2 regions of the Streptomyces sp. NPDC004838 genome follow, and region 2 is predicted to be linked to the other one. Evidence: riboswitches for the same ligand, from Rfam matches in the RefSeq annotation. Region 2 holds a riboswitch; the other holds the start of a gene.
The links. Region 2 has a riboswitch for cyclic di-AMP ahead of ACWEFL_RS08645 (M23 family metallopeptidase). Riboswitches for the same ligand answer to the same signal wherever they lie in the genome.
Positions count from the first base shown of each region.

Region 1 (7,338 bases), on a different contig from region 2:
TGTGGGGTTTCGACATCGACGGGCGCCGGACCATCGATCTGGAGGAGATGTTCGGCGGGCTGCCCGTCGTACTGGAGATCGGCTTCGGGATGGGCGAGGCCACCGCACGGATGGCCGCGGACGACCCCGCGACCGGCATACTCGCCGTCGATGTGCACACGCCCGGACAGGGCAATCTGCTCGGTCTCGCGGAGCGGAACGGACTGTCCAACATCCGGGTCGCCAACGGTGACGCGATCATCCTCCTCCGCGAGATGCTCGCACCCCGCTCCCTGGACGGACTCCGCGTCTACTTCCCCGACCCCTGGCCCAAGAAGCGGCACCACAAGCGGCGGCTGATCCAGCCGGAGTTCCTCACGCTCGCCGCCGAACGGATGAAGCCCGGCGCGGTCCTGCACTGCGCGACCGACTGGGAGCCGTACGCGGAACAGATGCTGGAGGTTCTCTCCGGGCATCCGGAGTTCGAGAACACCCAGGAGGACGGCGGATTCGCCCCCCGCCCCGGCTTCCGGCCGCTGACCCGCTTCGAGGGGCAGGGACTGGACAAGGGCCACAGGGTATGTGACCTGCTCTTCCGGCGTCGCGCCCAGGAACCGTCCTAACGGCTCGCCCTTGGGAACCGCCTTGGGCGCGCGCCCTGGCAGCCCGGCGACCCGATTCGGCGGGCTGTTCCAGAAACCGTCTCGGGAACGGCTCCGGCAGCCGTACGAGACGCCCTCCCGGTTCCCTCCTGGTCCCTCCCGGCGCTGCCCGTGTGGCGTGAAAAGGCCGGATGCCCAGCCGGGACGGTCTGAAGCGCTTCGGCGTGTAACCGCCGGTCACCCCCTGCGCCATCGCCAGGTGTCAGTACTCCTCGTTAGGGTCGATGGGTGTACGAGCCGTCGCCCCAGCATCAGCCGCCGCATCCGGCAGCCCAGCCGCCGCCCCGTGCGGCGGATCCGCCTGTGCTGCCCGCGCCCCCGCACCCCGTTGTTCCGGCGTTCCAGGAGCAGCCGCTCTTCGACGCCATGCCCGAGCAAGCCCGCTGGCGCTACAAGCCGCGCCGGGCCTCCCGGCTCTGGCGCAGCAAGGCGATCCGGGCCGGAGTGCTGATCACGCTCCTCGCGCTCTCCGGGCTCGTCATCCTCGCCCTCGTGCGTGAACAGACCGGTACCGAGGGCTTCCTCGTCGGTATCGGGCTCGCCACGCTTCCCGTCCCGCTGCTCGCCGCGGCGTTCCGCTGGCTGGACCGGGTCGAGCCGGGCCCCTGGCGGAACCTCGCGTTCGCCTTCGCCTGGGGCGCGTTCGCGGCGGCGCTCGTCGCGATCATCGCGAACACTTTCGCGACCCGCTGGATAGCGACCGCCACCGCCGACCCCGCGAGCGCGGACACCCTCGGCGCGACGGTCATCGCCCCGATCGTCGAGGAGAGCGCGAAGGCCGCGGCGATCATGCTGATCTTCATCTTCCGGCGGCAGGACTTCACCGGGCTCGTCGACGGCATCGTGGTCGCCGGGTTCACCGCCACCGGCTTCGCCTTCACCGAGAACATCCTCTATCTGGGCACCGCGTTCGACGAGGACCAGGCGATGGGCTCATCGGGCTTCGCCTCGGTGACGGTGGCGACCTTCTTCGTACGGATCGTCATGTCGCCGTTCGCGCATCCGCTGTTCACCGTGCTGACCGGCCTCGGCTTCGGGATCGCGGCGCTGGCGGCCCGTCGGCAGCGGATACGCCGGGTCGCGCTGCCCCTGCTCGGCCTCGCCCTGGCCATGGGCATGCACGCGCTGTGGAACGGCTCGACCTCACTCTTCGGCCCTTGGGGCTTCTATCTGGTGTACGGGGTGTTCATGGTCCCCGTCTTCGGGCTGCTCACCTGGCTGACGATCTGGTCCCGGCAGCGCGAACTGCGCACGGTCTCCACCGAACTGCCCGCCTACGCCGCCGCGGGCTGGATCGCGCCCGCCGAGCCGCCGGCGCTTTCGTCCATGAAGGCGCGCAAGGCCGCCCGGACCTTCGCCATGCAGCGGCAGGGACCGGCAGCGGCACACGCCGTGTCGGAGTACCAGCGCTTCGCGACCTCGCTGGCGTTTCTGCGCCACCGGGCGCGGCGCGGCGCGGCGGACCCGGACTTCGCCGAGCGGGAGCAGGAACTGCTGCACCACATGTGGCAGCGGAAGGACATGGCGGGCCCGGCGCTGACGTACGCGGCGCGCGCGACGGGACGGGTGTGGGCACCGCCCCCGTACCGCGACTACGAGGGGTACAACCCCTACCGCGCCTGACCTCACCGGCGACCCCGGCACCGGCCGAACGAGGGAAACGACGGAACAGCGGGAGAGCGGAACGGCAGGTCGGCAGTGCGGGGAAGACCGGCAGCCCTGACGTCGGGGGGTGAGCGCCAGAGCTGCCGGAGATCGTCGTGCACCTTCTGAGGATCGCGGAGGGCGGCTCGCGGAGCACGGGTCAAGGAGCACGGAGCGCGGGTCAAGGAGTACGGAGCGCGGCTCGCGGAGCACGAACGCCGTCCGCCTCCGGACCGCGCAGGACTCGAGGCCACGATTCCGCGTCCACGATCGTGGGGCCATGCGCCGCAGACCGCGGGCCATGCGACCGCGGGCCCCCACGGGCCGCCGCAGATGTCGGCGACCCCGTGTACCGCGTGTCAGCCCGTGTCAGATGTTGAGTCCCTTGCTCCGCAGCCACGCCGCCGGGTCGAGCGTCGAGCCGCCCGCGGTGTGGACCTCCAGGTGCAGGTGAGCGCCGGTCACATTGCCGGTCGCGCCGACGCGGCCGATCGTCTCGCCCGCGCCGACCTTCTGGCCCGCGCTCGCGGTCATCGACGACAGGTGCGCGTACCAGACCTCCGTACCGTCGTTCAGCTCCAGCACGATGCGGTAGCCGTACGATCCGGAATAGGCCGCCGACTTGATGGTGCCGCCGGCCACGGCCTTGACCGGGGTCCCGCTCGGGGCCGCGAAGTCGAGGCCGGTGTGCTGGCCCGACGACCACAGCGAACCGGACTGGCCGAAGGTGGAGGTGATGGTGTACGAGGAGGTGGGCAGCGAGAAGCTCTTCGCGAGCTTGGCGAGGCGTTCGGCCTCCGCCTTGGCCTTGGCCGCTGCCTCGGCCTTCTTCTTCTCGGCGTCCGCCTTCGCCTTGGCCGCCGCCTCGGCCTTCTTCGCAGCGGCCGCGGCCTTCTCGGCGGCTGCCCTCTCCGCCTCGGCCTTCTTCTCGGCCGCCGCCTTGGCCTGCTGCTGCTCGGCCTGCTGAAGGATCCGGGAGCGCAGGGCCTCGCCCGCGCCGTCCTTGGTGTCGCCGGCGCTCTCGGCCTCGGCCGCGCCGCCGATGGTGCCCATCGCGGCGAGCGCGGTGTTGCCGCCGTCCGCGTCCTCGGAAGGGGTCAGGCCGTCGGGCAGGTTGTCCGAGATCTGGTCGGGAAGCGAGATGGAGAGCGCGGGCTTGTTCTGCGCGGTGGCGATGCCGCCCGCGCCGACCGCCGCGATCACGCCGACGCCGAGGACCGTGGAGCTACGGGCGAATCCGCCCCGCTGCTTCATGACACGGTGCCGTCCGCGTACCGGACGGACGCTCTCCTCGGTGGGGTTCCATTCCCCGAATGACCGCTCGGCCCCCTCTTGGCTGAAAACGCCGGTGGTGGAGGGCCTCACGGACCTGACGGGCGCTTCCGGGGCAGGGCTGTTGGACGCCACTGAGGCGTACTCCTTTCCTTCCTTCTCGCCTACCGGGTTAGCTGACGGGTTCGGAGCAGGAAGGTCTCCTACGAGAGTCTCCGCAGGGTGCGAAGACGCCCGATTCACCCCAAAAGGTGGTTCCCCGGTTCCCTTGCGGGATTCGGCGCATGCGCGCGGTGCCGCCCTGACGGCGGCTGGGACGACCGCGCTGCGTTATCGAACGTTAATAGACTGGGGGGCCGGATTCCAAGCCGTTCCGGGTGATCGTTAACGCGCTCGCGCCAGACCAACCGGGACACAAGAGGCCGGAGTCGGGCGACTTGAACGTCACTTCAGCAACATCACACGCCTGACAGTTCGTCAAATTCTATGCGGAGAGCCGTCCTTCGACTACACATGGTGCTGACGGCCCGGTGAGAGAACATTCATGCGATCGTGGCCCGCCTCTCACCACCGGGCCCTCGGTCACCCTCATGGCTGTGGGACAGCCGACATCGCGCTCCGGCGTGTCAGCCGTTGTTAGCCCGGCCGGGTGACCGCCAGCAGCGCCAGATCGTCCGTCAGCCCGTTGCGCGTATGCCGTCGCACATCGTCGACCAAGTCGTCCAGCAGCTCTTCCGGTCCCGGAAAGGGCCGCCCGGTGAGGCGGGCCGCGGGGTCGTAGAAGAATCCGGCCTTGTTCCGCGCCTCGGAGAGGCCGTCCGTATAGATCAACAGCGTCGCCCCGGTCGGCAGGGGATGCGTCTCGGCCCGGTCCGGCCAGTGCCCCAGATCGCCCATGCCCAGCGGAAGCGCCGCCTCCAGCGGCGCCAGATAGTCCACCCGGCCGTCGCCGTACAGCAGCAGCGGCTCCGGGTGTCCCCGGTTCACCAGCCGCACGGCACCGCCGCCGCGCGGAATCTCGGCGAGCACGGCGGTGGCGAACCCCTCGAAGGCGTCCAGACTGCCCTGCCGCTCGGCCTCGCGGATCAGCGCCCGGTCCAGCCGCCCGGCGACCGCTTCCAGTGAACTCTCCTGCTCAGCCGCCTCCCGGAACGCCCCGATGATCACCGCCACCGCCTCGACCGCCCCCAGCCCCTTTCCCCGTACGTCCCCGACCACCAGCCGTACACCGTGCGGAGTGTCCTGTACGGCGTAGAGATCCCCCCCGACGAAAGCGTCCGCGAGCGCCGCCTCGTAACGTGCGGCGGTACGGAGCCCTCCGATCTCCGCGGAGGGGGTGGGCAGCACGGCCCGCTGGACGGTCTCGGCGATGACCCGGGCGGACGCGAGCCGCTGGCCGCTGCGCTGGACGACGCGATTGATGAGTAACGCCAGCGCGGAGACGGTGACCACCGTGCTCAGCTCGGTGTACGAGTGAGGCTGCCCCGCAGTCCCGTTGTAGACGTTCAGACTCAGCTCGGCCAACGTCACCATGATCCCCGTCAGCAGGGTGTTGAGCCACGAGAAGAAGGGTGCGGCGACCAGCGGAGCCGCCGCGAACATCGGCACGGCGGTGTAACTCGGGGGAAGTCTGAGGTCGTAGGCCACTCCCACGACGATCATCAGTACGGGCAGCATGCGGACGAAGCGGCGCGCACCGTACCCACTGCGCTGCTCTTGGTGCGCCAAGGGTGCACTCCTCCCCGGTCCGCCAGCGGCAGCGGACGGTACCGCGCCCCTCTACAGGCTCGCCGCGATGGGGCTCGGGGGCGAGCCGCCATCGGCCGAATGGGGTAACGCGGTGCGCTGCGCGGTCGGTACGCACGGTCAGTACGTGCGGTCGGTACGCGGGGTCCGCACGCGCCCGTCGGCACGTGCCGTCCGTACGCGGAGGCCCGACCGGACGTGGATACGACGGTGGCCCGGCACTCTCGCCGAGTGCCGGGCCACCGTCTTCAGTAGCGGGGACAGGATTTGAACCTGCGACCTCTGGGTTATGAGCCCAGCGAGCTACCGAGCTGCTCCACCCCGCGTCGTTGGACATAACCTTACGCCATCCGAAGCAAGATCCACTCCATTTTTCCGGCGCGGTACGGCACGAGGTCGCGGATCAGCCGGTATGACCGGAACCGGGATCAGACCGGACCGACGGCAGCGGGGCGGCGAGCCGGTGACGACGGGGTCGGGAACAGAGGAGCAGGAGCAGGATCGAGAGCAGGATCGGGGTCGGATCCCGCTCGGGTCCTGCTCGCGTCCTGCTCGCGTCCTGCTCGGGTCGGGTCGGGTCGGCTCGGGTCGGATCGGGTCACCGGGTTCAGTCGGTGAGGTGCCGCTCCCCGTACACCTTCATCGCGTCCCGGACGAAGGCCGCGGTCCCCTCCCCGTACCGGTCGTAGTTCTCACCGAAGCGCGAATCGGCGACGTACATCTCACCGAGTCCGACGAAGTGCCCCTTCGAGGGGCCACTGCCGCCGCCCGCCAGGGACTGCCACGCGTACATACGGCGGGTGATCTCCTGCGCCTCCTCGCTGTCGGCGGACCTGCCGTCCCGCAGCGCGCGGGCGTAGTCGCGGGCGATGGTGTCGTGCTCCTGGAGGTGTTCCTTCTTCTGCCGGTCGGTGAGCTGACGCCACCAGCGGTCGCTCTTCTCGTACGCGTCCCGGCCCCAGCGCTCGGTCACCTCCTGCTCGTACTGCGAGTGATCGAACCCGTCGAACACTTCCTCGGCCATGAGTTCCTCTCCTCTCTCGGTCTTGCGGAGAGTGGTCCGCACCGAGGCGATCTGCCGCCGGATGCGCTCTCGCTCCTGCTCCAGCAGCCCCAGATGGGCCCGGAGCGCGGCGGCCGTGTCGCGCTGCCCCTCCAGCACCTCGGCGATCGCGGGCAGACCGAGTCCCAGTTCCCGCAACAGCAGGATCCGTTGCAGGCGCACGAGCGCGTCCGGCCCGTAGTAGCGATAGCCGTTGGCGCCGATACGGCTGGGCTCCAGCAGTCCTACGTCGCCGTAGTGCCGCAGGGTGCGGCTCGTCGTGCCGGCGCGGCGCGCGATTTCCTGGATCGACCACTCCATGCCCTGAACGCTAAATCTTGACGTTGCGTAAAGGTCAAGCCCGGACGGCCCGCACAGCCCGTGCCCGGATCACGGCCCGCACCACGGAAGAGCGCCCGCGCGACGGGGAGTCGGCGGCGGGCGCGGGGAGCCTGCGGCGGGCGCGGGCTCAGGGCTGGAGCCGCGCCGCGCGGGCCGTCAGATAGCGCGCCTCCGGAACGCTGAGCGTGCGCCGGGCGGCGAGTCGATAGGCGGCACAAGCGCCGTCCGGGTCCCCGGCCTTCTCCAGCAGATGCGCGCGTACGGCGTCGAGCCGGTGGTGCCCCTCCAGCCGGTCCTCCAGCTTGGCCACCTCGGCGAGCCCGGCCTCGGGCCCGTACACCATCGCCACGGCGACGGCTCGCCCCAGTTCGGCCATCGGCTCCGGAGCCAGCCGTACGAGCAGGTCGTACAGCGCGAGAATCTGCGGCCAGTCGGTGGCGTCCGCGCTCTCCGCCTCGTCGTGGAGCGCCGCGACGGCCGCCTGAAGCTGATACGGGCCGGCCGGCCCCTGACGCAGGGCCTCCTCGACCAGCGCGACGCCTTCCTCGACGGCCTTGCGGTCCCAGCGGGTGCGGTCCTGTTCGTCGAGCGGGATCAGCTCGCCGTGCGGCCCGGTTCGGGCGGCGCTGCGGGCGTCGGTGAGCAACATCA
Region 1 covers NZ_JBSGAW010000024.1:18,544-25,881, forward strand. Annotated here, with positions in the region: gene trmB (tRNA (guanosine(46)-N7)-methyltransferase TrmB) at 1-602, shown strand, start outside; gene ACWEFL_RS25045 (PrsW family intramembrane metalloprotease) at 1,008-2,264, shown strand; gene ACWEFL_RS25050 (M23 family metallopeptidase) at 2,655-3,692, opposite strand; cyclic di-AMP (ydaO/yuaA leader) riboswitch at 3,704-3,850, opposite strand; gene ACWEFL_RS25055 (PP2C family protein-serine/threonine phosphatase) at 4,194-5,285, opposite strand; tRNA gene ACWEFL_RS25060 (tRNA-Met) at 5,556-5,629, opposite strand; gene ACWEFL_RS25065 (MerR family transcriptional regulator) at 5,911-6,666, opposite strand; gene ACWEFL_RS25070 (RNA polymerase sigma factor) at 6,815-7,338, opposite strand, start outside.
Region 1: linked by a shared signal. The riboswitch ahead of ACWEFL_RS25050 (M23 family metallopeptidase) and the one ahead of ACWEFL_RS08645 (M23 family metallopeptidase) in region 2 are both predicted to bind cyclic di-AMP.

Region 2 (7,338 bases):
CGGTGACGGGGACGAGCCGGTGGGAGGTGTCCCCGAGCAACTCGGACGGAGCGCCCGCGAGCCCGAAGGAGAGGTACGCGCCGGCCGCGGGGTCGACGACGGCCCGTACGACGGTGTCCACACCGCGCGGCACCATCGCCTGGACGACCGGCTGGAGCTCCACGGGCTTCCCGAGCAGCTCGGTCAGCTCGCGGTACGCCTGCCGCAGTTGGTCCTCGCCCGCGAGGTCCAGCCGTACGCCCCCGAGGTCGGCGCGGTGCCGCAGATGGGGCGCGGTGGTCTTGAGCGCCACGGGGTAACCGAGCCGTTCGGCGGCGCGTACGGCTTCGTCCGGGCCGGGCGCGGGCATCGTCGGCCGCACATGGATGCCGTACGACGCGAGCAGACCGTGCGCGTCCTCGGTACCGAGGGTGAGTCCACGGGAGTCCGGGCCCTCCCCGAGCAGCCGGTCGATCCGCACGGCGGCTCCGGCCTCGTCGACGTCCTCGTACTCGGGCACCTTCCCGGGTTCCGCGGCTTGCCTGCGCCACCGGGCGTACTTCACGGCCTCGGAGAGCGCCCGGACGGCCCGCTCGGCGGCGGGATAGGCGGGGATACGACGCGTGGCGGGCGCGGGTGCGGTGACGGCGGGGTCGGCGGCGGAGGCCGGGCGGGAGGTGGCGGAGGTGCCGGGACCGCCGACCGGAGCGCCGCCGGCCGACCGGTCACGCGCCTCGCCCGCGTCCGTGCGCGTGCGGGTGTCCAGGCCGGTACCTGCACGGCTGTCCGTATCCGTAGGCGATCCGGCGCCGGCGGGGGAATCCGTCCGGCCCCCGACCGGCGCTCCGTCCGCACCCGTACCCGTACCCGCCGGGGAACCGGCCTTACCCGCGGAGGCCGCGCCGTTCGGCCGGGGAACCGTGCTGCTCGCCGCCGCGAGCGCGTCCGCGAGGCCGCCCAGTTCCACATGGACCACCGCCACCGGCTTCGCCGGAGCGGCGGCGGACGCGTCCCGGAGCGCGGCCGCCAGTACCTCGCCGTCTCCGGACTCGGTGGTTCCGTTGTCGCCGACCCACGGGATGGCCGTGACGACCGCGGCGTCACACCCGTCGTCCGCCAGCGCCCGCGCGAGCGCCGTACGGAAGTCCGCGGGGGTGGCGGCGGTGGTCAGATCGACCGGTGGCAGCGGACGGAGTCCCTCCGCGAGGCAGGCGTCGTACGCCAGCAGCCCGAGGGACTCGGAGTTGCCGAGGATCGCCACGCGCGGGCCCGCCGGCAGGGGCTGGCCCGCGAGGAGGAGACCCACGTCGACGAGTTCGGTGACCGTGTCGACGCGGATGACGCCCGCCTGCCGCAGCAGCGCCCCGACGGCCGCGTCCGGGATCCGCGCGACCGGCACCGCGTGGCCCGGCGGCGCACTGCCGCTGTGGCGCGCGCCCTTGACCACCACGACCGGCTTCACCGCCGCCGTGCGCCGTGCGAGCCGGGTGAACTTCCGCGGGTTGCCGAGGGACTCCAGGTACAGCAGGGCCACATCGGTGTCCGGGTCCTCGTACCAGTACTGGAGAAAGTCGTTGCCGGACACATCCGCCCGGTTGCCGGACGAGATGAAGGTCGAGAGCCCCGCTCCCCGTCGGTGCAGCCCTGACAGCAGCGCGATGCCGATCGCCCCGGACTGGGTGAACAACCCGATCCGCCCGGCCGCCGGGGACTCGGGCGCGAGCGACGCGTTGAGCCGGACCGCCTCCGCCGTGCTGATGACGCCGAAGGAGTTCGGGCCGATGATCCGCATGCCGTAGGACCGGGCCTGGCGCACCAGCTCCCGCTGCCGGGCCAGCCCTTCCGCGCCGCTCTCCGCGTAACCGGCCGTGAGGACGACCAGCCCGCGCACTCCGTGCTCACCGCAGTCGGCGACGGCGTCCGGCACCCGTTCGGCGGGCACGGCGACGACCGCGAGATCGACGGGCTTCCCGGTCTCGGCGACGATCTCGCCGATGGAACGGAACGCCGGTACCCCGTCCACTTCCCATCGCGACGACGGCGCTGACGGCGATGACGGCGGTGCTGGAAACGCGTGGTTCACGGCGTACGCACGACCGGTGTACCCCGCGCCCAGCAGGTTGCGCAGCACGGTCCGTCCCACGCCTCCGGCGGCCCGCCCGGTGCCGACGACCGCGACCGCCCGGGGCGCGAGCAACCGCTGCACGGAACGTGCCTCCGCGCGCTGTTCGCGGCCGCGCTGCACCGCGAGGGACTCGGCGGTCGGTTCGAGGTCGAGCGTCAGATGGACGGAGCCGTCCCCGAAAGAGCGCTTCTGGGTATACCCGCCGTCCCGGAACACCTTGATCATCTTGGTGTTCGCGGGCAGGACCTCGGCGGCGAACCGCCGGATGCCGCGCTCACGCGCGACCGCGGCGATGTGTTCGAGCATCGCGGAGGCGATCCCGCGCCCCTGGTGGGCGTCCTGGACCAGGAACGCGACCTCCGCCTCGTCCGCGGGCGCTCCCGCGGGACGGCCCTGCTCGTCGATGCGGTCGTAGCGGACGGTCGCGATGAACTCCCCGCCGACCATGGCGGCGAGCCCCACCCTGTCCACATAGTCGTGATGGGTGAACCGGTGCACGTCCTTCGGGGACAGCCGCGGGTAGGGCGCGAAGAAGCGGTAATACTTCGACTCGTCCGAGACCTTCTCATAGAAGCTGATCAGCCGGTCGGCGTCATCGACGGTGATGGGCCTGATACGCGCGGTGGCGCCGTCACGCAGCACCACGTCCGCTTCCCAGTGGTCGGGGTACGCGTGATCGCCGTCCGTCTGCATGGCAGAAAGCCTACGGCGCGGCCACCGTTCAAGGGGGGCTCTCCGCGATGGTCACTGGCCGCTGCGGCGAGGTCACAGGTCGCGGCCGGTGCTCCGGCACGGCAATCTGGGAGCGCCGACCGACCGGAAGGCCGGGACAATGCCGGGACAAGCGGTCGGTACGGAGAACACCGGCCCGTCGTGAGAGACTGGTCTAGACAACCGCTGAAACTTGAAGGGCAACACCATGGCTGAGCGCCGCGTCAACGTCGGCTGGGCCGAGGGCCTTCACGCCCGCCCCGCTTCCATCTTCGTCCGTGCCGCCACGGCCTCCGGCGTCCCGGTGACGATCGCCAGGGCCGACGGCACTCCGGTGAACGCCGCCTCCATGCTCGCCGTCCTCGGCCTGGGCGCGCAGGGCGGCGAAGAGATCGTGCTCGCGTCCGACGCGGACGACGCGGAGGTCGCCCTGGACCGGCTGGCCAAGCTGGTGGCCGAGGGCCTCGAAGAGCTGCCCGAGACGGTCTGACGACCTGATCCGTTCCTGATCCGTCGATCCGCCGTCGTTGTACGGATCTCCGTTCGGCCGTACGACCTGGAGCCGCGCTTCCCGTATTCGGGAGACGCGGCTCCTTCCGTTCCATGAGATGCCCGGCCCTGTTCGTCCGATGGCCGGCGAGTTCTTCGGCGGTCGGACGGGACGGCGAACGCCGGAGGTCCCGGCGTCTGTACGCCGGGACCTCCGGAAGGCGAATCCTATGGACAGCACGGCTGACGCGGACAGCAGCACAGGCAGCGATTCGGCGCGGAGATCAGACCTTCACACCGCGCGCACGCAGATACGAGATCGGGTTGATGTCGGACCCGTACTCGGCATCGGTGCGGACCTCGAAGTGAAGGTGCGGCCCGGTGGAGTTGCCGGTCGAGCCCGCGGCACCGATCCGCTGGCCGGGCATGACGTTCTGGCCCACGGAGACGCCGATGGCGGCGAGGTGGCCGTACTGGGTGTACGAGCCGTCGTTCATCTTGATCACGACGTTGTAGCCGTACGCGCCGCCCCAGCCGGCCTCGACGACGGTGCCGGCGCCCACGGACACCACGGAGGTGCCGTACGGCGCGCGGAAGTCGACGCCGGTGTGGCTGCCGGAGGACCAGAGCGAACTGTTGGCCTGGTAGGCCGTGGAGACATGCGAACCGGCGACGGGCAGCCGGTAGGAGTTGAGGAGCTTGCGCTCGGCCTCACGGGCGGCGCGCTCCTCGGCCGCACGGGCCGCCTTGGCTCGGGCTTCGGCCGCCGCCTCCGCGCGAGCGGCGGCCTCGGCGGCCTCCTGCTGCTGGACGAACGCCTGATCGGCGACCTCGTCGGCGAGGGTCTCGACGGCGAGGGTCTGGGTGAGTCCGGTGTCCTCGACGCTGACACCGCCGGGCTCCGCGGTCTTGGCACCGGAGTCCGCGGCGAACGCCGGGGACGCGATGGTTCCGATGACACCGGTGGTGGCGAGAGTCGCGGCTCCGGCGATGCTCGCGCTCTTGCGCGTCACACGGTTCGGGGCGCGGTGTTTCCCGGCAGGACGGGCGAACGCCATGGAGAGGCTGATCCTTTCCTTCCTTCTCGCCTACCGGGTTAGCTGACGGGTTCGGAGCAGGAAGGTCTCCTACGGACTCCTCCGCACGGCGCGAAGGGGTCCGATTCACCCCATGGGGACTGGGTCCCCGGCTCCCCCTGGCTCGCGCCTGACGGGGATTCGGCGATGACTGCCCGTGCCGCGGATGCGGCGTGCTTCTGGCGTGCAGCCGGGTCGACGCTAGGCCGGAGCGCTGTCGATCACCAAACACACGCCCTGTTTTGTTGCACATGCCACAGGACTTCTCGCCCAACTTCTCAATAAATGGGACATTTGACGGTGTCTACGACAGATCCCCGACATCCCATGGATGCCGGGGATCCGTGCCGCTCACGCGTTCGCTCCGACGGCGACCCGGACGCGGCCAACCACCGCGGCCGAGCCGTGTCACCCCCGCGTCGGGTCCGAGCCGGGCCGGGTCGGTCGGGTCGCCGTCGGATCCGGGCCGGATCCGGGCGGGATCCGGGTCGGTTCCAGGTCAGGTCCGGGTCGGACTCCGCGCGGTGGCTCAATCAGCCCGTGACAACCGTCACTTCGCCGATCCCGAGCGCCCTGACCGGCTCCTCGATCTGCGAGGCGTCACCGACCAGCACGGTGACGAGCCGGTCCTCCGGGAAGGCGGCCACGGCCGCGGCCGTCGCCTCCACGGTGCCGGTCTCGGCGAGGCGGACGTACAACTGCGCCTGGAAATCGTCCGGGAGATGCTGCTCCACCTGGTCGGCGAGGGTGCCCGCGACGGAAGCGGCCATCTCGAACCGCAGCGGCGCGACGCCCACCAGATTCTGCACGGCGACATCGCGTTCGCTGTCGGTCAGGCCCTCGGCCGCCAGCGTCCGCAGCACCTTCCACAGGTCCTCCAGCGCCGGTCCGGTGTTGGGCGTGTCCACGGAACCGCTGATGCCGAGCAGCGACGCGCCCGACCCGTCCGGGGCGGAGCACAGCACCTGGCCGAAGGCCCGTACGCCGTACGTGTAGCCCTTCTCCTCACGCAGCACCCGGTCCAGCCGGGAGGTGAGCGTGCCGCCCAGGCAGTAGGTGCCGAGCACCTGGGCGGGCCAGACCCGGTCGTGCCGGTCCGGGCCGATCCGGCCGATCAGCAACTGGGTCTGCACCGCGCCGGGACGGTCCACGATGACCACCCGTCCCGTGTCGTCCGCGGTGATCACCGGCGCCGGCCCGCGCTCGGCCGTGTCGCCCGTCCAGTCGCCGACGGTCTCGGCGAGCACGGCGTCGAGATCGACCCCCGTGAGATCACCGACGATCACCGCGGTGGCCGTGGCGGGCCGTACATGGGCCTCGAAGAACGCCCGTACGGCGGCGGAGTCGATCCGGGCCACGGTCTCCTCCGTCCCCTGGCGGGGACGGGACATGCGCAGCGAGGACGGGAACAGCTGCCGGTACAGCTCCTTGGCCGCGCGGCGGCCCGGGTTGGCCGTCTCGTGCGGGATCTCGTCCAGCCGGTTGCGTACGAGCCGCTCGATCTCGCTCTCGGCGAAGGCGGGCGCCCTCAAAGCCTCGGCGAGCAGCCCGAGCGCCTTGGGCAGCCGGGAGACCGGGACTTCCAGGGAGACGCGGACGCCGGGGTGGTCGGCGTGCGCGTCGAGGGTGGCGCCGCAGCGCTCCAGCTCGGCCGCGAACTCCTCGGCGGTGCGCTTGTCGGTACCCTCGGACAGCGCGCGCGCCATGATCGTGGCGACACCGTCGAGTCCCTCGGGCTCGGCGCCCAGCGGGGCGTCGAGGGAGATCTCGACCGCCACCACCTGCTGGCCGGGGCGGTGGCAGCGCAGCACGGTCAGGCCGTTGTCCAGGGTGCCGCGATCAGGGGCGGGGAACGCCCAGGGCATGGGCTCCCCCGCCTTGGGCTGGGGGTGGAACTCCATGGTGGTCAACGGCTCAGCGGCATGGGTCACCGGTCCGCTCCCTCTTCCTCGTCGCTCTGGTTGTCCTGGTCGGTCGTGCCGGTCGTGCCGGTCGTGTCGCCCGTGTCGGAGACCGGTTCGTACACCAGCACCGCGCGGTTGTCGGGGCGCAGCCGGGCCTTGGCGACCGCCCGCACCTCCTCGGCGGTGATCGTGAGGATGCGCTCCACGGCCGTCAGCGCGAGCTGCGGGTCGCCGAACAGCACCGCGTACCGGCACAGTTCGTCGGCGCGGCCCGCGACGGTGCCGAGCCGGTCCAGCCACTCGCGCTCCAGCTGGGCCTGCGCGCGCTCCATCTCCTCGGACGTGGGACCTTCCTCGGCGAACCGGGCCAGCTCCTCGTCGACCGCGGCCTCGATCTGCGGCACCTCGACCCCGCCGGACGTCTTCACGTCCAGCCACCCCAGGGAGGGCGCGCCGGCGAGGCGCAGCAGCCCGAATCCGGCCGCCACAGCCGTCTGGTCTCGGCGCACCAGACGGTTGTGCAGCCGGGAGGACTCGCCCCCGCCCAGCACGGTCAGCGCCACGTCGACGGCGTCGCATTCGCGGGTGCCGTCGTGCGGCAGCCGGTAGGCGGCCATCAGCGCACGGGCCGGTACGTCCTCCTCGACGACCTCGCGCAGTTGCTCGCCGATGTTCTCCGGGAGGGAGCCGTCGCGCGGGGGCTGCTTGCCGTCGTGGGAGGGGATGGAGCCGAAGTACTTCTCGATCCACGAGAGCGTCCGCTCCGGATCGATGTCGCCGACGACCGACAGCACCGCGTTGTTGGGCGCGTAGTACGTACGGAAGAAGGCGCGGGCGTCCTCCAGGGTCGCCGCGTCCAGATCGGCCATGGAACCGATCGGGGTGTGGTGGTACGGATGGCCCTCGGGGTAGGCGAGGGCGGTCAGCTTCTCGAAGGCCGTGCCGTACGGAACGTTGTCGTACCGCTGTCGGCGCTCGTTCTTGACCACGTCGCGCTGGTTCTCCATCGACTCGTCGTCGAGGGCGGCGAGCAGGGAGCCCATGCGGTCCGCCT
Region 2 covers NZ_JBSGAW010000005.1:261,945-269,282, forward strand. Annotated here, with positions in the region: gene ACWEFL_RS08635 (bifunctional acetate--CoA ligase family protein/GNAT family N-acetyltransferase) at 1-2,797, opposite strand, end outside; gene ACWEFL_RS08640 (HPr family phosphocarrier protein) at 3,024-3,305, shown strand; gene ACWEFL_RS08645 (M23 family metallopeptidase) at 3,589-4,362, opposite strand; cyclic di-AMP (ydaO/yuaA leader) riboswitch at 4,376-4,537, opposite strand; gene ACWEFL_RS08650 (M16 family metallopeptidase) at 4,914-6,281, opposite strand; gene ACWEFL_RS08655 (M16 family metallopeptidase) at 6,308-7,338, opposite strand, start outside.